2 linked regions of the Methylosinus sp. H3A genome follow. Each later gene encodes a partner of the first gene's protein in a complex. Links are inferred from orthologs where the notes say so. Each region holds a gene or a part of one and is shown in the gene's direction. Other genes may lie near its edges.

Region 1 (10,845 bases):
GACCGATCATATGGTCCGCTTTCTCGCCGGCGAGTTCGGCGTCGCTCCCTCGGCGATCGAGGTGGTGTTCGGACGCATGAACGTCAACAAGCAATTGCGGATCGCCGCGCCGCAGAAGCTTCCAGGCCCGTTTCGGCGATCCTCGCCGCAGGGCGGAGAGGGCTGAATCGCCGCGCGCAGAACCGGGCTTCGAGCCTCTGCGCCCGCGCGGGCCCCATGGCGGATCGGGCCTTTGCGACGCGCCTCATGGCTCGCATTCAGGTGGACGGCCCCGCCGATCCGCGCCGACGGCCCCTTCCCCTGCCGCGGATTCTCGTCTAACACACGCCCGACCGCCGGGCCGGGCCTCTCGCCCCGCCGGGTCTCGTCTCACGGAGGGCGCGCTGAACCTAAAAAGGCTGCGGCGCGGCCTTTTTTTGTGCGCGGCCCTCGCGATACAGGACGACAGCAAGCGACGAGACGCGCGCGTTCCCCCATTCTGGGGAATGTCCCGTGAAGAAAGGATGACAGACGGACCGACATGCCGAAGCGAACAGACATCTCGACCATTCTGATCATCGGCGCCGGCCCCATCGTCATCGGCCAGGCCTGCGAATTCGACTATTCCGGCACACAGGCCTGCAAGGCCCTCCGCGCCGAGGGCTATCGCATCGTCCTCGTCAACTCCAATCCCGCGACCATCATGACCGATCCCGACATGGCGGATCGGACCTATGTCGAGCCGATAACGCCCGAGATCGTCGCCAAGATCATCGAGAAGGAGCGCTACGCCATCCCCGGCGGCTTCGCGCTCCTGCCCACCATGGGCGGCCAGACGGCCTTGAATTGCGCGCTCTCGCTGAAGCGCATGGGCGTGCTCGACAAATTCGAGATCGAGATGATCGGCGCCAATGCGCAGGCCATAGACAAGGCCGAGGATCGCGAATTGTTCCGCGAGGCCATGACCAGGATCGGCCTGGAGACGCCGCGCTCGCGCCTCGCCAACGCCACCGATCTCAAAACCGCCGACAAGGCCAAGCGCAACGCCGAGATCGCCGAGATCGAGGCTTCCGCTTTGCCGCCCGAGGAGAAGCAGAAGGCGGTCGCCGACATCCGCCGCCGCTGGGAGACGGGCGAGCCCGAGCGCAAGCGCCGTTATATTTCCAAGGGCCTGACCGAGGCGCTGGAGGCGCTGGAGGACATCGGCCTGCCGGCGATCATCCGGCCGTCCTTCACTTTGGCCGGCACGGGCGGCGGCATCGCCTATAACAAGGCGGAGTTCATCGACATCATCGAGCGCGGGCTGGACGCCTCGCCGACCACCGAAGTGCTCATCGAAGAGAGCGTCATCGGCTGGAAAGAGTATGAGATGGAGGTCGTCCGCGACAAAGCGGACAATTGCATCATCGTCTGCTCGATCGAGAATATCGATCCGATGGGCGTGCATACGGGCGATTCGATCACCGTCGCCCCGGCGCTGACGCTGACCGACAAAGAATATCAGATCATGCGCGACGCCTCGATCGCCGTGCTGCGCGAGATCGGCGTCGAGACCGGCGGCTCGAATGTCCAATTCGCCGTCGATCCCGCCACCGGGCGCATGATCGTCATCGAGATGAATCCGCGCGTGTCGCGGTCCTCGGCGCTGGCCTCCAAGGCGACGGGATTCCCCATCGCCAAGGTCGCCGCCAAGCTCGCCGTCGGCTACACGCTGGACGAGATCGCCAATGACATAACGGGCGGCGCGACGCCGGCCTCCTTCGAGCCGACGATCGATTATGTCGTCACCAAGATTCCGCGTTTCGCTTTCGAGAAATTCCCCGGCGCCGAGCCCATTCTGACGACGGCGATGAAATCCGTCGGCGAGGCCATGGCGATCGGGCGCAATTTCGCCGAATCGCTGCAAAAGGCGCTGCGCTCGCTGGAGACCGGCCTCTCCGGCCTCGACGAGATCGAGATCGACGGCATGGGCCGCGGCGACGATATGAATGTGCTGCGCGCCGCGCTCGGCACGCCGACGCCGGATCGGCTGCTCGTCGTCGGCCAGGCGCTGCGGCTCGGCATGGATCCGCAGGAGATTCACGAGGCCTGCAAGATAGATCCCTGGTTCATCGCGCGGATCGAGGAGATCGTCGCGCTGGAGGCGCGCGTGCGCGCCTTCGGCCTGCCCAAGGACGCCGAGAATTTCCGTGCGCTGAAATTCGCCGGCTTCTCCGACGCCCGCCTCGCGACGCTCACCGGCGCCGGCGAGAAGGAGGTCCGCGCCGCGCGACGGGCGCTCGACGTGCGGCCGGTCTATAAGCGCATCGACACTTGCGCGGCGGAATTCGCCTCGCCCACCGCCTATATGTATTCGACCTATGAGACGCCTTTCCTCGGCGCGCCGGCCAATGAGGCGCGGCCGTCGAATCGGCGCAAAGTGGTCATTCTCGGCGGCGGGCCGAACCGCATCGGCCAGGGCATAGAATTCGACTATTGCTGCTGCCACGCCTGTTTCGCGCTCGCCGACGCGGGCTATGAAACCATCATGATCAATTGCAATCCCGAGACTGTGTCGACGGATTACGACACCTCCGATCGTCTCTATTTCGAGCCGCTGACGGCCGAGGACGTGGAGGAGATTTTGGACGTCGAGCGCAGCAATGGGACATTGCATGGCGTCATCGTCCAATATGGCGGCCAGACGCCCTTGAAGCTCGCCCATACGCTGAGCTCGGCGGGCGTGCCCATTCTCGGCACGCCGGTCGATTCGATCGACCTCGCGGAGGATCGCGACCGCTTCAAGCGCTTGCTCGACAAGCTCGGATTGAAGCAGCCCAAGAATGGCATCGCCTATTCTGTGGAGCAGTCGCGGCTCGTCGCCGGCGAGCTCGGCCTGCCGCTCGTCGTGCGGCCGTCCTATGTGCTCGGCGGGCGCGCGATGGCGATCATCCGCGATCAAAACACGCTCGACGATTATCTGCTCGGCACGCTGCCGAGCCTCGTGCCTTCCGACGTCAAGGCGCGCTATCCCAATGACAAGACCGGGCAGATCAACACTGTGCTCGGCAAGAATCCGCTGCTCTTCGACCGCTATCTGACCGACGCCATAGAGGTGGACGTCGACTGTCTCGCCGATGGCGAGGAGGCGGCCATCGCCGGGGTGATGGAGCATATAGAGGAGGCCGGCATTCATTCCGGCGATTCGGCCTGCTCGCTGCCGCCGCGCTCGCTCTCGGCCGAGACGGTGGCCGAGCTCGAGCGGCAGACGATCCAGCTCGCCAAGGCGCTCGGCGTCATCGGGCTGATGAACGTCCAATATGCGCTGAAGGACGGCGAAATCTTCGTGCTCGAGGTCAATCCGCGCGCCTCGCGCACCGTGCCCTTCGTCGCCAAGGTGATCGGCGCGCCCATCGCCAAGATCGCGGCGCGGATCATGGCCGGGGAGAAGCTCTCGGCCTTCACCCTGCCCTCCCGCGCGCCGAATCACGTCGGCGTGAAGGAATCGGTCTTCCCCTTCGCACGCTTCCCCGGCGTCGACACTGTGCTCGGGCCGGAAATGCGCTCGACCGGCGAGGTCATCGGCCTCGACCGCAGCTTCGAGGCCGCCTTCGCCAAGAGCCAGCTGGGGGGCGGCACCAAAGTCCCCCGCCAGGGAACCGTCTTCGTCTCGGTGCGCGACGCCGACAAGCCGCGCGTCCTGGCCGCGGTCCAGCAGCTGGTGAGCCTCGGCTTCACCGTCGTCGCGACCGGGGGCACGGCCCGCTACCTGCAGGAGCAGGGCGTGCCGGCGCAAAAGCTCAACAAAGTGTCGGAAGGACGCCCGCATATCGTGGACGCCATAAAGAACGGCTCCGTTCAGCTCGTGTTCAACACGACGGAAGGAGCCCAGGCGCTGGCGGATTCTCGTTCCTTGCGCCAAGCTGCGCTATTGCATAAAGTCCCCTATTATACGACTCTGGCCGGCGCGATCGCGTCGGTCCAGAGCATTAGGGCCTATGTATCGGGAGATCTCGAAGTCCGCGCCCTTCAGGACTATTTCGCGTCCGACGCGTAAATTTGCGCGCGCGAATCGGTGAGGGTCGCCGCATCCGCGGCTCGTTCATATCGAGGAAATCCGTCCGTCCGCCGCAGCTTTCGCTGGTCCGGCAGGCGTCCGGAATTTTTTTGGCCGGGTCCGGACGCATCCAGGAGCGAAAGAGCAAGAGATATGGTGGACAAGGTGCCTATGACCGCCGCCGGCTACGCCACTCTCGACCAGGAGTTGCGTCTACGCCAGCAGACCGAACGTCCGCGCATCATCCAGGCGATCGCCGAGGCGCGCGCCCATGGCGATCTTTCCGAGAACGCCGAATATCACGCCGCCAAGGAAGCGCAATCGCTGAACGAGGGCCGCATCGCCGACCTCGAGGACAAGCTGTCGCGCGCCGAGGTCATAGACGTCTCCAAGCTCACTGGCAATACGGTGAAATTCGGCGCGACGGTCACCGTCGTCGACGAGGACACCGAGGAGGAGAAGGCCTATCAGATCGTCGGCGAACCGGAAGCCGATGTGAAGAACGGCCGCGTCTCCATCGCCTCCCCCATCGCCCGCGCGCTGATCGGCAAAAAGGCCGGCGACACGGTCGAGGTGAAGACGCCGGGCGGCGGCAAGAGCTATGAGATTTTGAAGGTCGCTTTCGTCTGAGCGAAGACCTGCGCGCTCTCCTTCTCCCACTTGTGGGAGAAGGCAGCCCTCGCGTCAGCGAGGGTCGGATGAGGGCGCCTCCCGCAGTCCAATATTTTGACGAGCGGCGCGGACCCTCATCCGACCCGGCTTCGCCGGGCCACCTTCTCCCGCGCGCGGGAGAAGGGAGAGCCCCATGGCTCCGCCCCACGACAGCCTGGATTCTCTCCGACGGCCGCGCCGGGCATGAAGTCCAGAGCCTCGGCATAGCCGAAGCCCTCGACCTCGCCCCACGCCTGATCCGCCTCGCCCCGCGCGGCCTCATCGCCGCGCTCGCGCCTTTCGGCCCGATCGACCCGCGCGAAGCGGCGCTCCTCGCCCCACCCTATCCCGATCTCGTCATCGCCTGCGGCAGGCGGACAATCCCCTATCTTCGCCATGTGAAGCGCGCCTCCGGCGGCGCGGTCTTCACCGTCTATGTGAATCGTCCGGCGAGCGGCCTCGGGACGGCGGACGTCATCGTCGCGCCGCGCCATGACGGGCTCGAGGGCGAAAATGTCATCGCCCCGCTCGCGCCGGCGAATCGGCTGACGCCGCAGCGCCTCGCCGAAGCGCGTGCCGCGCTCGATCCGCGGATCGCGGCGCTGCCGGAGCCGAGAGTGGGGCTGCTGATCGGCGGGGATAGCCGGCATTTTCGGTATTCGGCAGGGGATGCGGAGAGGCTTCTCGCCGCCGTCGGCGCCATGCTGGAGCAAGGGTGGAGCGTCGCGGCGACTGTCTCCCGGCGCACGCCCGCGGGGCTGGTCGAAGCGTTGCGCGCGCGGCTCGTGGGCCCTCATCCGACCCCGCTTCGCGGCGCTGCCTTCTCCCGCGCGCGGGAGAAGGCAGCGCGGGCCTTTCTTTGGGCGGGGGACGGCGAGAATCCTTATCTTTCGATTCTCGCCGGCTCGCAGGCGCTGCTGGTGACGGCCGACAGCGTCAATATGGTCGCCGAGGCGGCGAGCACGGGCGCGCCGGTCCATGTCTTCGCGCCCGACGGCGGCGGCGCCAAGATCGCCGCCTTTCTCGATGGGCTCGAAGCGCATGGCGCTGTGCGGCGCTGGCGCGGCCGGCCCGAACATTGGCGCTACGAGCCGCTGAACGAGACGCCCTCCATCGCCGCCGAGATCGCGCGGCGCTACGCGCTCTTTCACGGCAAGCCTCTTGCAGCGCAAGAGCGGCGGTTGCGGCGCAACGCATAATGGATAGATTGCGCCCATCCGAACGCGCCGCGCCGTCCGCGCGGAGACTTTCGCAAAGGCCTCTTCATGTCCGCAGACGATAAAGGCCGCCTGCACGCCCGCGTCATCGTGCTGGGCTCCGGCCCCGCCGGCTATACGGCGGCGATCTACACTGCGCGCGCCATGCTCGAGCCCGTGGTCATCGCCGGCTTCGATCAGGGCGGCCAGCTCATGATCACCACAGATGTGGAGAATTATCCCGGCTTCGCCGAGCCGATCCAGGGCCCCTGGCTCATGGATCAGATGCGCGCCCAGGCCGAGCATGTCGGCGCCAAGCTGGTCTCCGACCATATTGTCGAGGCCAGGCTCGACAAGCGGCCCTTCGAGCTGCTCGGCGATTCGGGGACGCTCTATACGGCGGACGCGCTCATCATCGCCACCGGAGCCAAGGCCAAATGGCTGGGCATTCCGAGCGAGGAGGCGTTCAAGGGCTATGGCGTCTCCGCCTGCGCCACTTGCGACGGCTTTTTCTTCCGTGGAAAAAAGGTTCTCGTCGTCGGCGGCGGCAATACGGCGGTGGAGGAGGCGCTCTATCTCTCGCAGATCGCGGCCGAGGTGACGGTGGTGCATCGCCGCGACAGCTTCCGCGCCGAGCGCGTGCTGCAGGAGCGGCTGGCGGCGCGGCCCAATGTCAAAATCCTCTTCGATCACGCGATCGACGAGATTTTGGGCGGCGCCGCCCCGCCCTCGGTCACGCAGACGCGCGTGAAGAATGTGAAGACCGGCACGACGCAGACGCTGGATGTGGACGGCGTCTTCATCGCCATCGGCCATCAGCCGGCCTCGGAACTGTTCGTCGGGCAGCTGGAGCTGAAGCCGTCGGGTTACATCCAGGTGGAGCCGGGCACGACGCACACCAATATTCCAGGCGTGTTCGCCGCCGGCGACGTGGCCGACGAGACCTATCGCCAGGCGGTGACGGCGGCCGGCCTCGGCTGCATGGCGGCGCTGGACGTGGAGCGATATCTGCTGGAGACGCCGGCCCATGCGGGCGACGCGCTCGCCTCCGAGGAGCCTTTGTGACGATGGCCGAGTCCCCACCCTCCCCTTCAGGGGGAGGGTCGCGCCGAAGGCGCGGGGTGGGGTTCTCGCGACAAAGACTCGGGGGTCACCCCACCCCGGCCTGCTCCGCAGGCCGACCCTCCCCCTCGAGGGGAGGGTGAGCAGGACGGCCGACGATGCACGACGAGGACAGGCTTCGACGATTTCGTCTCGGAACGGCTCGCCGCCTACGCGAGAATACGACCAGCGCAGAACAGAGGCTCTGGCGCGAGCTGGATCGCGTGCCGCTGCTGAGGACGCATTTTCGAAGACAAGCGCCGATCGGGCCTTATGTCGTCGATTTCGTCTGTTTGCGGGAAAGACTCGTGATCGAGGTCGACGGCCCGTCGCACACGGAGCCCGAGGCGTCGCAGCGCGACAATGAGCGGACGCTCTGGCTCGAACGGGAAGGCTATCGCGTTCTCCGCTTTTGGAACCAGGAAGTTTACGAGAATGTCGGTGGCGTTCTCGACACGATCTATGCGGCGCTGTACGGCTCTCTCACAGTGGAGCCTGGCGCGCCACCGCCGCCGGCCAGTGAAGAGCTCTGAGACTCCCGATGGTCATCTCCGAGATATCGCAAGACCCGAGCCCCCACCCTCCCCTTCAGGGGGAGGGTCGCGCCGAAGGCGCGGGGTGGGGTTCTCGCGACGAAGACTCGGGGGTCACCCCACCCCGGCCTGCTCCGCAGGCCGACCCTCCCCCTCCAGGGGAGGGTAGAAACGCTCCTCGTTTCCGCACGCACGAGAAATAGATAAATCGATGCCCGACCTTCTCCTCGAACTCTTCAGCGAAGAAATCCCCGCCCGCATGCAGCGTCAGGCGGCCGATGATCTGCAGCGGCTCGTCTGCGGCGCGCTCGCAGAAAAGGGGCTGACCTATGAGGGAGCGGCCGCTCATGCGACGCCGCGCCGGCTCGCGCTGCATATCGCCGGCCTGCCCGGCCGCCAGCCGGATGTGCGCGAGGAGAAGAAGGGTCCGCGCGTCGGCGCGCCGGAGGCCGCCATTCAGGGCTTTCTGAAGAGCGCCGGCCTCGCGTCGATCGACGAGGCGAAGATCGAGAAAGACGCCAAAAAGGGCGAGTTCTACGTCGCCGTCATCGAGCGCGCCGGACGCGAGACGATCGACGTGCTGGCGGACGTGCTGCCGGGGATCGTGAAGAGCTTCCCCTGGCCGAAATCCATGCGCTGGGGCGCGGCCTCCACGCGGCTCGATTCGCTGCGCTGGGTGCGCCCGCTGCAATCGATCCTCGCCACCTTCGGCCCGGAGATGGAAACGCCGGACATCGTGCGCTTCTCCGTCGACGGAATCGAGAGCGGCAATATCGCCCATGGCCATCGCTTCCTCGCGCCGGCGAGCTTTCCGGTGAAGCGCTTCGACGATTACGTTCCCGCGCTCGAGAAGGCGAAAGTCGTGCTCGACGGCGCGCGGCGGCGCGACATCGTGCTGCATGACGCGCGCAATCTCGCCATGGCGCAGGGGCTGGAGCTGGTCGAGGACGCGGCGCTGCTCGAGGAGGTCGCGGGCCTCGTCGAATGGCCGGTCACGCTGATGGGCGCTTTCGACGAGAGCTTTCTCTCCATTCCGCCGGAGGTCATTCGCGCGACGATCCGCGTCAATCAGAAATGCTTCGTGCTGAAGCGCCATGACGGCGGCCTCGCCAATCGCTTCATCCTCGTCTCCAACATAGACGCGAGCGACGGCGGCGCGACGATCGTCGGCGGCAATCAGCGCGTCATCGCCGCGCGTCTGTCGGACGCCAAATTCTTCTATGAGACGGACCTCAAGACGCCGCTCGGCGAGCGTCTGCCCAAGCTCGACAATATCGTGTTTCACGAGAAGCTCGGAACGCAGGGCGAGCGCGTGAAGCGCATCGAGGCGCTGGCGCGCGAGCTCGCGCCCATCGTCGGCGCCGATCCCGACAAGGCCGCGCGGGCAGCGACGCTCGCCAAGGCCGATCTCGTCACCGAAATGGTCGGCGAATTCCCCGAGCTGCAAGGGCTGATGGGCCGCTATTACGCCGCCGCGCAGGGCGAGGACGCCGAGGTCGCCGCGGCGCTGGAGGAGCATTACAAGCCGCAGGGGCCGAACGACCGCATTCCGACGTCTCCGGTCTCGATCGCTGTCGCGCTCGCCGACAAGATCGACACGCTCGTCGGCTTTTGGGCGATCGACGAAAAGCCGACCGGGAGCAAGGATCCTTATGCGCTGCGACGCGCGGCGCTGGGCGTGATCCGCATCGCGCTCGAGAATGGGCTGCGGCTGCCGCTGCGCGAAGCTTTCGCCGCCGCGCAATGGCCGGTCTGGCTCGCGGCGCGCACGCCGCTGCGCGAGCTGGTGACGAGCGAGGTCAATCGCGTGGCCTCGGACCTCTCGCCCAATGGCGCAGCGACCCTCTCGGCCGACGCCGAGGCGCATCTGCGCCGCGACATAGAGAAGCAGCTTCACGCCGTCGGCAGAGAGGCGGGCGCCGAGGCGCCCTCGCCTGCCGCCGAGATTTTCTTGCGCGAGACGCTGCCGCCTCTGCTGGCCGCCAATGCGGCCGACCTCCTCGCCTTCTTCATCGATCGCCTGAAGGTCTACCTTCGCGATCGCGGCGCACGATATGACCTGATCGACGCGGCGCTCGGGGCCTCGGCCTCGGCGCAGTCTCGAGAAGGGAGCGCGCAAATGCCGGACGATCTCCTCACCATCACGCGCAAGGTCGAGGCTCTGGGCAAATTCCTCGACACCGACGACGGCAAGAATCTGCTCGCCGGCTTTCGCCGCGCCGCCAATATTCTCAAGATCGAGGAGAAAAAGGACGGCGCCGGCGCCTATGAGGAGCCGCATCACCCCAATCTGCGCATGGAGCTGCCCGAACATAAGCTCGCCGCCGCCATCAAGCGCGCGCGGGAGGAGACCTCCGAGCGGCTGGACGCCGAGAATTTCGAGGGCGCGATGCAGGCGCTGTCGAAGCTGCGCGAGCCGGTCGACTCTTTCTTCGACGCGGTGACGGTCAATTGCGACGATGCGAAAGTGCGGCTCAATCGGCTGCGCCTGCTCGCCGAGCTGCGCGAGGCGATGCTGCAGGTCGCAGATTTCTCGAAAGTGGCGTGAGGCCCCCTCCCCCTTCGCGCTATCGAATGCACATCCTCCTCGCCCCCGCGACGTCCTGGCCGGGCTTGTCCCGGCCATCCACGCCGGGACGCCGAGGCGTCTCGAACGTTTGGCGTGACGCCGAAGCTCCGGTGGAGTCCGACATGGGATAAAATCCGTCGATGGCGGGCGCTTTCCTTTGGTTCCTCAGCTGCTTGGCGTGGATGGCCGGGACAAGCCCGGCCAGGACGGCCGCAAGCGTCTCGCTATGTGTGAAATCCAGCGCGTGGCGGGGGAGCGTACGGGAGGGGGCTCTTACGCCCCATTCCCCGTGAAGGTGCGCGGCGCCGGCGACAGCACTTTCGCCGCTCCGCCGGAAATCTCCAGCACCGAGAGGCCGCGCTCGTTCATGCCGTCGGCCTTGAAGCGGAACACGCCATCGGCGCCGTTGAAGCCCGATGGATTGACCAGCACATTCTCCGAATAGCGCTGCGAGCCCTGGCTGCGCGACAAAGCGATGGCCAGCGACACGGCGTCATAGGCGAGCGTCGCGATGCGCGCCGGATCGGTGTTGAACTTGGCGCGGTAGCGCTGGGCGAGCGTGTTGAAGCCGGCGTTCTCCGGCGCGACGAACCAGGCGCCCTGCAGCGCCGGCAGCTTCAGCACGCGGGCGTCGTTCCAAAGGCCGGTGCCGAGCACCTGAATGCGCTTGGTGTCGATATGCGCCGCCTGCAATTCCTGCGAGACGGCGGCCATGGCCTCGGCCTGCTCGGGGATGAACAGCGCGTCGATCTGCTCGGCGGCCTGGGCGATGCGCTGCAC
Region 2 (9,691 bases), 3.6 Mb from region 1 along the record:
TCGAAGCCGGCCTGCAATGTCTGCAGGGCAAGGGCGTCGTCAACTCCATCTCGCTGAAGGAAGGCGAGGAGAAATTCATCGAGGCGGCGACCAAGGTGCGCCGCTATGGCGCCGCCGTCGTCGTGATGGCCTTCGACGAGGCGGGACAGGCCGACACTTTCGCGCGCAAAGTGGAGATCTCCGGCCGCGCCTATAAGATCCTCGTGGAGCAAGTGGGCTTCCCGCCGCAGGACATCATCTTCGACCCCAATATTTTCGCCGTGGCGACGGGTATCGAAGAACATTCCAATTATGGCGTCGACTTCATCGACGCCGCGCGCGCGATCAAAACCACTCTGCCGCACGCCCATGTCTCGGGCGGCGTGTCCAATCTCTCCTTCTCCTTCCGCGGCAATGAGCCGGTGCGCGAGGCGATGCACTCCGTCTTCCTCTATCACGCCATTGCGGCGGGGATGGATATGGGCATCGTCAACGCCGGCCAGCTCGCCGTCTATGAGAAGATCGACCCCGAGTTGCGCGAGGCCTGCGAGGATGTGGTGCGCAATCGCCGGCCGGACGCCACCGAGCGTCTCGTCGAGATCGCCGAACGCTTCAAGGGAGCCGGCGCCAAGGCGGCGGAGAAGGACGCCGCCTGGCGCGAGGCGAGCGTCGAGAAGCGGCTCGAATATGCGCTGGTCAATGGCGTCGCCGATTATGTCGAGCAGGATGTGGAGGAGGCGCGGCTCGCGTCCAAGCGCCCGCTCGACGTCATCGAAGGCCCGCTGATGGCCGGCATGAATGTCGTCGGCGACCTCTTCGGCCAGGGCAAGATGTTTTTGCCGCAAGTGGTGAAATCGGCGCGCGTGATGAAGCAGGCCGTCGCGCATCTCCTGCCCTATATGGAGGAGAATAAGGAGCAGCGCTCCACCGCCGGCAAGATTCTGCTGGCGACGGTGAAGGGCGACGTCCACGACATCGGCAAGAACATCGTCGGCGTCGTGCTCGGCTGCAATAATTTCGAGATCATCGATCTCGGCGTGATGGTGCCGACCGCCAAAATTCTCGAGACGGCGAAAGCCGAGAAGGTCGACATCATCGGCCTCTCCGGCCTCATCACGCCCTCGCTCGACGAAATGTGCTTCGTCGCCTCCGAGCTCGAGCGCGAAGGTTTTTCGGTGCCGCTGCTCATCGGCGGCGCGACGACGAGCCGCGTGCATACGGCGGTGAAGATCAGCCCCAATTATGCGGCGGGTCAGGCCGTCTATGTGACCGACGCCTCGCGCGCGGTGGGCGTCGCGCAGGCGCTGATGTCGCTGACGACGCGCGAAACCTATGTCGCCAAGACGCGCGAGGAATATGAGAAGGTCGCCGAGGCCCATGCGCGCGCGCAGATCGACAAGCAGCGCGTCTCCCTCGCATCCGCGCGCGCCAATGCCCTCGCCATCGATTGGAGCGCTTACGAGCCGCCGAAGCCGAGCTTCCTCGGGGCGCGCGTTTTCGCCTCTTACGATGTGGCCGAGCTCGTTCCCTATATCGATTGGACGCCCTTCTTCCAGACATGGGAGTTCAAGGGCCGCTATCCGGCTCTGCTCGACGATCCCGAGCGCGGGCCGGCGGCGCGGCAATTGTTCGAGGATGCGCAGGCGATGCTCGCGCGCATCGTCGAGGAACGCTGGTTCAATCCCAAGGCCGTCATCGGCTTCTGGCCCGCCAATGCGGTGGGCGACGATATCGCGCTCTACACCGGCGAGGGCCGCGTCGAACGGCTGGCGACGCTGCACACGCTGCGCCAGCAGCTCACGCGCCGCGACGGCAAGCCCAATGTGGCGCTGTCGGATTTCGTCGCGCCGGAAGGCTCGGGCAGAGCCGATTACATCGGCGCCTTCGTCGTCACCGCCGGCGCGCAGGAGGCGAAGATTTCCGAGCGCTTCGCGCGCGCCAATGACGATTACGGGGCGATCATGGTGAAGGCGCTCGCCGATCGTATCGCCGAAGCCTTCGCCGAGCGCATGCACGCGCGCGTGCGCCGCGAATTCTGGGGCTATGCTGCGGATGAGACGTTCACGCCGGAGCAGCTCGTCGCGGAGGATTATCGCGGCATTCGTCCGGCGCCGGGCTATCCGGCGCAGCCCGACCATACGGAGAAGGCGACGATCTTCGACCTGCTCGAGGCCACCAAGCGCACCGGCGTCACGCTCACGGAGAGCTATGCGATGACGCCGGCGTCATCGGTCAACGGGCTCTATTTCGCGCATCCGCAGGCGCATTATTTCGGCGTCGCCAAAGTGGAGCGCGATCAGGTCGAGGATTACGCCGCGCGCAAAGGCGTCTCCGTCGCCGAGATCGAGCGCTGGCTCGCGCCTGTGCTCAATTACGAGACCCGCGTCGCCGAACCAGCGGAGTGAGGCGACCGTCGTCCCTTCTCCCGCGCTGCGGGAGAAGGGAAGCCGCGCCCGTCAGCCGCCGAGCGCCGCCTTGACCGCGGCGCTCGCCTTGCCGAAATCGATGCGGCCCGTGTATTTCGCCTTGAGCGCGGCGACGACCTTGCCCATATCCTTGATCGAGGCGGCGCCGGTCTCGGCGATGGCGGCCTTTATCGCCTCGGCGACCTCGGCCTCGCCGAGCTGCTGCGGCAGATAGGCCGCGATCACGGCAATCTCGGCGCGCTCCTTCTCGGCGAGCTCGGGGCGGCCGCCCTTCTCGTAGATTTCCACCGATTCCTGGCGACTCTTCACCATTTTCTGCAGCAGGGCGAGAATATCGTCGTCGCCCAGCGTCTTGCCCGTGGCGCGCGCCTCTATGTCGCGATCCTTGAGCCCCGCAGTGATCATGCGGATCGTCTCGACCTTCTGCTTTTCACCGCTCTTCATCGCCGTCTTGAGGTCGGCCGTGAAACGTTCGCGCATTGTATTTCCACTTCGCAGTGAAATGTTCTAGACGTGCTTGCGATCCGAAGGGATCGCGGCAATCTAGATTTTTCGAGGGATGGCGGGCGCCCGATGGCGGCGCGCCGGCGGATGAGGGTGAGGCATAGAGCGCGGATGAGCCCGGATCAAGACGAAGCGACGGGTTGGACGGTTCCGGTCCACACGGGGGTTCTGGTCCTCGCCAGCGGCGAGGCGATTTTCGGCTTCGGCTTCGGCGCCGTGGGCTCGGCCGTCGGCGAGGTCTGCTTCAACACCGCCATGACCGGCTATCAGGAAATCCTCACCGATCCCTCCTACGCCGGGCAGATCGTCACGTTCACTTTTCCGCATATCGGCAATGTCGGCGTCAATGACGAGGATGTCGAGACCGTCGATCTCGCGAACCGGGCCGGCGCGCGCGGCGTCATCGTGGCGGCGCCGTCGAGCGACCCGTCCAATTATCGGGCGCTGCGGCCGCTGGGCGAATGGCTCGCCGCGCGGGGAATCATCGGCCTCTGCGGCATAGACACGCGCGCGCTGACGACTCTGATCCGCGAGAAGGGCATGCCCAACGCCGTCATCGCCTATGCGCCGGACGGCGTCTTCGATCTCGCGGCGCTGCGCGCCCAGGCCGCCGCCTGGCCGGGCATAGACGGCATGGACCTCGTGCCCTCCGTCACCGCGCCCGCGCGCTACGACTGGGACGAAACCGTCTGGCGGCAGGCCTCTGGCTATGGCAAGCGCGACGGGATCAAATTCCGCGTCGTCGCCGTGGACTATGGCGTCAAGCGCAACATTTTGCGCCTGCTGGCGGAGGCCGGCTGCGAGGTGATCGTCGTGCCGGCGACGACCAGCGCGAAGGACATTCTCGCACTCTCGCCAGATGGCGTGTTTCTCTCCAACGGGCCGGGCGACCCGGCCGAGACCGGTAAATACGCCGTGCCCACCATTCGCGAGCTATTGGCGGCGAAGGTTCCCACCTTCGGCATATGCCTCGGCCATCAAATGATGGCGCTCGCCGTCGGCGCCAAGACACAGAAAATGCCGCAGGGCCATCACGGCGCCAATCATCCGGTGAAGGATTTCACCACCGGCAAGGTGGAGATCGTCTCGATGAACCATGGCTTCGCCGTGGATCGCGACAGCCTGCCGGCCAATGTCACCGAGACGCATCGCTCGCTGTTCGACGGCTCCAATTGCGGCATTGCGCTGGCCGACCGCCCCGCCTTCTCCGTGCAGCATCACCCCGAGGCCTCTCCCGGCCCGCAGGACAGCCATTATCTCTTCGCGCGCTTCGTCGATATGATGGAGAAGGCGCGGGCGTGAGCCGCTAGAGAAAGCCATGAAACGCGACGAGGCCATGGAACGATTGAGAGCGCATGAAGCCGAGCTGCGGCGGCTCGGTGTGCTCAGTCTCTATTTGTTCGGCTCGACCGCTCGCGACGAAGCTGGCTCCACATCGGATGTCGATTTGTTCTTCGACTATCGAAAAGGCGAGCTCGGCCTTTTCGAGCTGATGGATCTAAAGGATTATGCCTGCGACCTTCTCGGGAGCCCGGTCGACATCATGACACGCGACAGCTTGCACAAGGCGTTGCGGGAGCGGATCGAAGAAACCGCGTTGCGCGTGTTCTGATGGCGATCCCTTCGAACGTTCCGCGCCTGCAGGACATCATCGAAGCGATAGAGCACATTCACGAGTGCATGGCCGAGGCCTCGCTCGAAGATTTCGAAGCCGATTGGCGGCGGCAATGGCTCGTCGAGCGAGGCGTCGAGATCATCTCCGAAGCCAGCCGCCATCTCGACGATGAGCTGAAGGCGCGTCATCCAGAAATTCCTTGGCGCAAGGTGGCTGGCATCGGCAATGTGCTGAGGCACAGCTACGAGACGGTCGCCGCAGCCGTCCTGTGGAAGCTCGCGCAGAGCGATCTCCAGCCCTTGGAGAAAGTCTGCCGCGAAGAGTTCGAAGCCGTACGAAAAGATCCGGCTCGAGAATAAAACGATCCGGCTCGAGAATAAGAAGGCGCCGCGTAAGCGCTGCCCTCACCCCAGCGCGATCGCCGACACGAGCCGCCCGTAATCCGGCTCCTTGCGATGCACGCTGCGGCGATAGCTGAAGCAGCGCGTCTCATCGGCGTAAGTGTCGATGCGCAAATTCTCGAAAGAGGCGACATTCGCCGTTTCGACGCGCCGCGTGATGAAGCCCGGCAGATCGAACATGGAATGCCCCTCGCGCGTCGAATGCGTGAAGAAGCCCGCAAAGCCCGCATCCTCGGCGAGGAACCGCTCGACGAACTCGCCGCCCACCTCATAGCTCTCGCGGCCGATCGCCGGGCCGAGCGCGACATGAATATCGGCGCGATGCGCGCCGCGCGTCTCCATCACCGAGATCGTCGCCTCGATCATGCCGGAAAGCGCGCCCTTCCATCCCGCATGGCAGGCGCCGATGACGCCGGCGCTCGCATCGGCGAAGAGCAGCATGCCGCAATCGGCGCCGGTGACGCCGAGCGCCAAGCCTTCGACATCGGTGACGAGGCCGTCGCATCGCGGCCGCTCCGTCTCGCCCCAAGGCTCGGCGACGTAAAGCGCGTCGCGCGAATGAATCTGATAGGGCACGAGCAGACGATGCGCCTCCGCGCTCAGGCGCCGCGCCATGCGCGCGCGATTCTCGGCGACGCGCGCGGAATCGTCACTGGAGCCGACGCCGCCATTGAGCGAGGAATAAACGCTCTCCGACACGCCGCCCAGGCGCGTGAAGAAAGCGTGGCGAACGCCCGGCAGAGCGAGATTTCCGGCGCCGAGCGCAGTGAGCGCCTCCATCGTGTCCGTCATTGGAAAAACCCTGGCAGCAACGGCATGTCGGGATGCGTCACGGCGATGACCTTGAACAATTCGCCCATGTCGCGCTTGGGATCGCCCGCGCCCGTGAGACGCGCGAGCGCACTGTCGATCTCGGCGCTCTGCTCCTGCGTCGCGCGCTTCTTCAAAGCTTCGGCGCGCTCGACGACGCCGAGTTGGCGCAGAAACGCGCCCTGCGTCACCGGCCCTTGCACTTTCGCGCCGGCCGCGGCAGCTGCGCGCGCGAGCGCGGCGAAATCGACATGGGCGGTGAGATCGGCCTCGCCCGGCGCCTCCAGCGGATCGACATAGGCGTGGCGCGCCACCGCCTGCAATGTCTCGCCCAGCGCCGTCTGCGTATAGCCATAATCGATGACGAGCAGCGCGCCGCCCTGCGCGACGAGACGCGCGGCGATGTCACGCATGATGCGCGCGCCGATCGCGCCGATCTCTATCACCGAGCCTTCCGCCGCCGCGACGGTGAGATCGGGCTCCATGCGCTCGCCGACGCCGAAGGCTAGCGCGCCGCTCTCGTCCAGGCCGACGAGCCGCTCGCTCCAGCCGCGCTCCGTCTGCACGAAATGGCGCACCGGCAGCGCGTCGAAAAACTCATTGGCGATAATGATCGCCGGCCCCTCTGGAACATGCGCGACATCCGCGCTCCAGGAGACATGCGTCGGCGCCGTGGCGAGCGTCTGCCGTTGCCGCGCCTCGAGCGCAGGGCTCGTCTCGACGAGATGCGCGTCGATCGCGGCGAGAAAATCCGGCGAGATGCGCGCGACGCGCAGAGCGTCCGCCATCAGCGTGCCGCGTCCCGGCCCGAGCTCGACGAGACGCGTCGGCGAAGGCGCGCCCGCCGCGCGCCACGCCTCCTGCGCCCAAAGGCCGATGAGCTCGCCGAACATTTGGCTGATCTCCGGCGCGGTGACGAAATCGCCGCCCGCGCCGAAAGGATCGCGCGTCATGTAATAGCCCTTGGTCGGATGCGACAGGGCGAGCGACATGTAACGCTCGAGCGTGATCGGCCCTTCCTGCGCGATGAGCTCGACAATGTCTTCGTGCAAAGCGCTCATGCTTCGACTCGCTGCGGGCGCAACGCATAGAGAATGAGCGCCGCGCCGACCAATATCATCGGCGCCGACAGCGCCATGCCCATTGTGAGGCCATTGTCCAGCGCCTCCGAATGATCCGGCTCGCGGAAGAATTCGCTGATGATGCGCGCAACGCCATAGCCGGCGCCGAACAGGCCCGTGGCGAGGCCCGGCCGCTTCAGCGCCCCGCGCTGCGCGGCGATGGCCAGCAGAATATAGAGCGCGACGCCCTCGAGCCCCGCCTCATAGAGCTGGCTCGGGTGGCGTGGCGCGTCGCCGGCGCCGGGAAACACCATGGCCCAGGGAACATCGCTCTCGCGGCCCCACATCTCCGGCTTGATGAAATTGGCGAGCCGGCCGAAGAAAATGCCGATCGGCGCGACGGTCGCGCAAATATCGCTGATGGTGAGCGCAAAAATCTTCTCGCGCCATGCGAATAGCGTCATGCCCACGATCGCGCCGATGAGTCCGCCGTGAAAGGCCATGCCGCCTTTCCAGGTTTTGACGATCTCCTCCGGATGCGCGAAGTAGAAGGCACGCTCATAGAACAGCACATGGCCGAGACGTCCGCCGATGATGACGCCGAGCGCGACATAGACGAGCAGATCGTCGAGGCGTTCCGCCGAGGGATGAGCCGTCTTTCCCCACAAATATTCGCGCGAGACGAGCCTGCGCGCATAGAGCCAGCCGAGCGCGAGCCCGGCGATATAGGCGAGCGCATACCAGCGTATGGGCAGCGGTCCGAGCTCGACGAGAACCGGGTCGATCATCGGAAAGGGGAGCGCGAGAATAGGCATGACGACTCGTGGTTGCATCCGATAGCGGCGAGATTAGAGCGCTTTTTACGCGAACGGAATCGCCGGCGCGCTCGGAATGCGCCTAGAAGCGAAAAATCAGCCGCGATTTCGACGCCGAAAGGGCAAATGGGCCCGCGGTCACTTCGCCTCGAAGGGACCGGGGCGGCGAAAGGCGCCCTGACGCTCCAACATCCATCCGGGATATTCCGCAGGGAGCGCGCTCACGGCGTCGAGCCCCGCGAGATCGTCGGCGGAGAGCTTCAGCTTCACTGCGGCGAGATTTTGCTCGAGCTGATCGATGCGCCTGGCGCCGATAATGACGCTGGTGACGAAGGGCTTGGCGAGAACATAAGCCAGCGCCACTTCGGCGACGCTGACGCAATGTATCGCGCCGATCTCACGCATGGCGGCCACGCAGGCGAAGGCGCGCTCCTTGTCGACGGGCGGGAAATCGAAGGAGACGCGGCGGCCCTCTGCGCCCTCCGGCGCGCCCGGGCCATATTTGCCAGAGAGCAATCCGCCGGCGAGCGGCGACCACACCATGAGGCCGAGCTTTTCTTCCGTGAGCAGCGGGACGATCTCGCGCTCGAGATCGCGGCCGGCGATGGAATAATAGGCCTGCACCGTCTCATAGCGCGCAAAGCCCAGCCGCTCTGAGACGCCGAGCGCCTTGGCGATGCGCCACGCCTGCCAATTGGAGAGGCCGATGTAACGCACCAGCCCGCGCGAGACGAGATCGTCCAGCGCGCGCAATGTTTCCTCGATCGGCGTCACCGAATCATTGCCGTGGATTTGATAGAGATCGATGTGATCGGTCTGCAAGCGCTCGAGGCTCGTCTCGACACTGTCCATTATATGCCCGCGCGAGGCGCCGCGATCATTGGGGCCGGCGCCGGTCTCGCCATAGAATTTGGTGGCGATGACGACGTCCTTGCGCTTCACGCCGAGATCGACGAGCGCCTGCCCCACCATTTTCTCCGAGCGGCCGAAGGAATAGACGTCGGCCGTGTCGATGAAATTGACGCCGGCCGCAAATGCGCGCTCGACGATGCGCGTCGCCGCCTGCTGATCGACATCGGCGATCGCGCCCCAGATTCCGGCGCCGCCCGCCTCGCCGAACGTCATCGCGCCGAGGCAGATTTCCGAGACGAAGAGGCCTGTGCGGCCGAGCTGATTGTAACGCATCACGCCGCCTTCGCCTGCGCGCCATATTTGCCGTAGAAGCTCTCGCCTTTCTTCGCCATATCGCGCAGCTCGGCAGGCGCGGCGAAGCGCTCGCCATATTTCTGCGTGAGCTCGTCGCAGATGGCGACGAAGGCCGCGGTTCCGACGCCATCGATATAAGACAGCGTGCCGCCGGTGAAGGGCGCAAAGCCGAAGCCGAGAATGGAGCCGACATCCGCCTCGCGCGGATCGGTGACGACGCCCTCGAACAAGACGCGCGCCGCCTCCACCGCCTGCACGACGAGGAAGCGCTGCTTCAGCTCCTCCACATCTATGGCGTCGGGATCGAGCTTTTGATCGGCGAGCGCGGACAGGCCCGGCCACAGGCTCTTCTTGCCGCTCGCCGGATAATCATAGAATCCCTTGCCGTTCTTGCGGCCGAGGCGCCCTTCCTGCTCCACCATGAAATGCAGCACGCGCTCCTGCGTCGGATCGACGGCGGCTTCGCCCAAATCCTTCTTCGTCGCGAGATGGATTTTCCAGGCGAGATCGAGCGCGATCTCGTCATTGAGCGACAGCGGGCCGACCGGCATTCCGGCCATGCGCGCGGCGGTCTCGATCATCGCCGGCGGCACGCCTTCGGTGAGCATTATGTGCCCTTCGCGCACGAAATTCAGCACGCAGCGATTGGCGTAGAAACCGCGCGTGTCGTTGACGACGATCGGCGTCTTCTTCAAGACGCGCACGAAATCGAGCGCCGTCGCCACGGCGCGGTCATTCGTCTTCTTGCCGCGGATGACCTCGACGAGCAGCATTTTCTCGACCGGCGAGAAGAAATGAATGCCGACGAAATTCTCCGGCTTCAGGGACGTCTCGGCCAGCGAGCTGATCGGCAGAGTAGAGGTGTTGGAGGCGA

What was found.
Region 2: the proteins of carB (region 1) and carA are in contact, whole or in part, in a solved structure (PDB 1KEE), measured with the Escherichia coli proteins. The link is inferred for Methylosinus sp. H3A from one-to-one orthologs.

Annotation. Positions count from the first base shown.
Region 1 is NZ_JADNQW010000005.1:4,198,737-4,209,581, forward strand. Bases 180-4,215 are described here. They hold carB (carbamoyl-phosphate synthase large subunit), read left to right. Parts: upstream 180-520; coding sequence 521-4,015; downstream 4,016-4,215. Other genes in these bases: greA (transcription elongation factor GreA), read left to right, coding at 4,169-4,215. Outside these bases: IY145_RS22450 (DUF167 family protein), read left to right, coding at 1-166; more of greA, read left to right, coding at 4,216-4,645; IY145_RS22465 (mitochondrial fission ELM1 family protein), read left to right, coding at 4,714-5,865; trxB (thioredoxin-disulfide reductase), read left to right, coding at 5,932-6,927; IY145_RS22475 (endonuclease domain-containing protein), read left to right, coding at 7,083-7,496; glyS (glycine--tRNA ligase subunit beta), read left to right, coding at 7,708-10,044; IY145_RS22485 (penicillin-binding protein activator), read right to left, coding at 10,339-10,845. UniProt on the Escherichia coli protein: Large subunit of the glutamine-dependent carbamoyl phosphate synthetase (CPSase).
Region 2 is NZ_JADNQW010000005.1:567,325-577,015, forward strand. Bases 2,234-5,115 are described here. They hold carA (glutamine-hydrolyzing carbamoyl-phosphate synthase small subunit), read left to right. Parts: upstream 2,234-3,020; coding sequence 3,021-4,211; downstream 4,212-5,115. Other genes in these bases: metH (methionine synthase), read left to right, coding at 2,234-2,384; IY145_RS05805 (GatB/YqeY domain-containing protein), read right to left, coding at 2,436-2,885; IY145_RS05815 (nucleotidyltransferase family protein), read left to right, coding at 4,228-4,521; IY145_RS05820 (DUF86 domain-containing protein), read left to right, coding at 4,521-4,883; IY145_RS05825 (polyphenol oxidase family protein), read right to left, coding at 4,929-5,115. In the rest of the region: more of metH, read left to right, coding at 1-2,233; more of IY145_RS05825, read right to left, coding at 5,116-5,717; IY145_RS05830 (class I SAM-dependent methyltransferase), read right to left, coding at 5,714-6,796; lgt (prolipoprotein diacylglyceryl transferase), read right to left, coding at 6,793-7,611; IY145_RS05840 (aldo/keto reductase), read right to left, coding at 7,750-8,796; IY145_RS05845 (3-hydroxyacyl-CoA dehydrogenase NAD-binding domain-containing protein), read right to left, coding at 8,796-9,691. UniProt on the Escherichia coli protein: Small subunit of the glutamine-dependent carbamoyl phosphate synthetase (CPSase).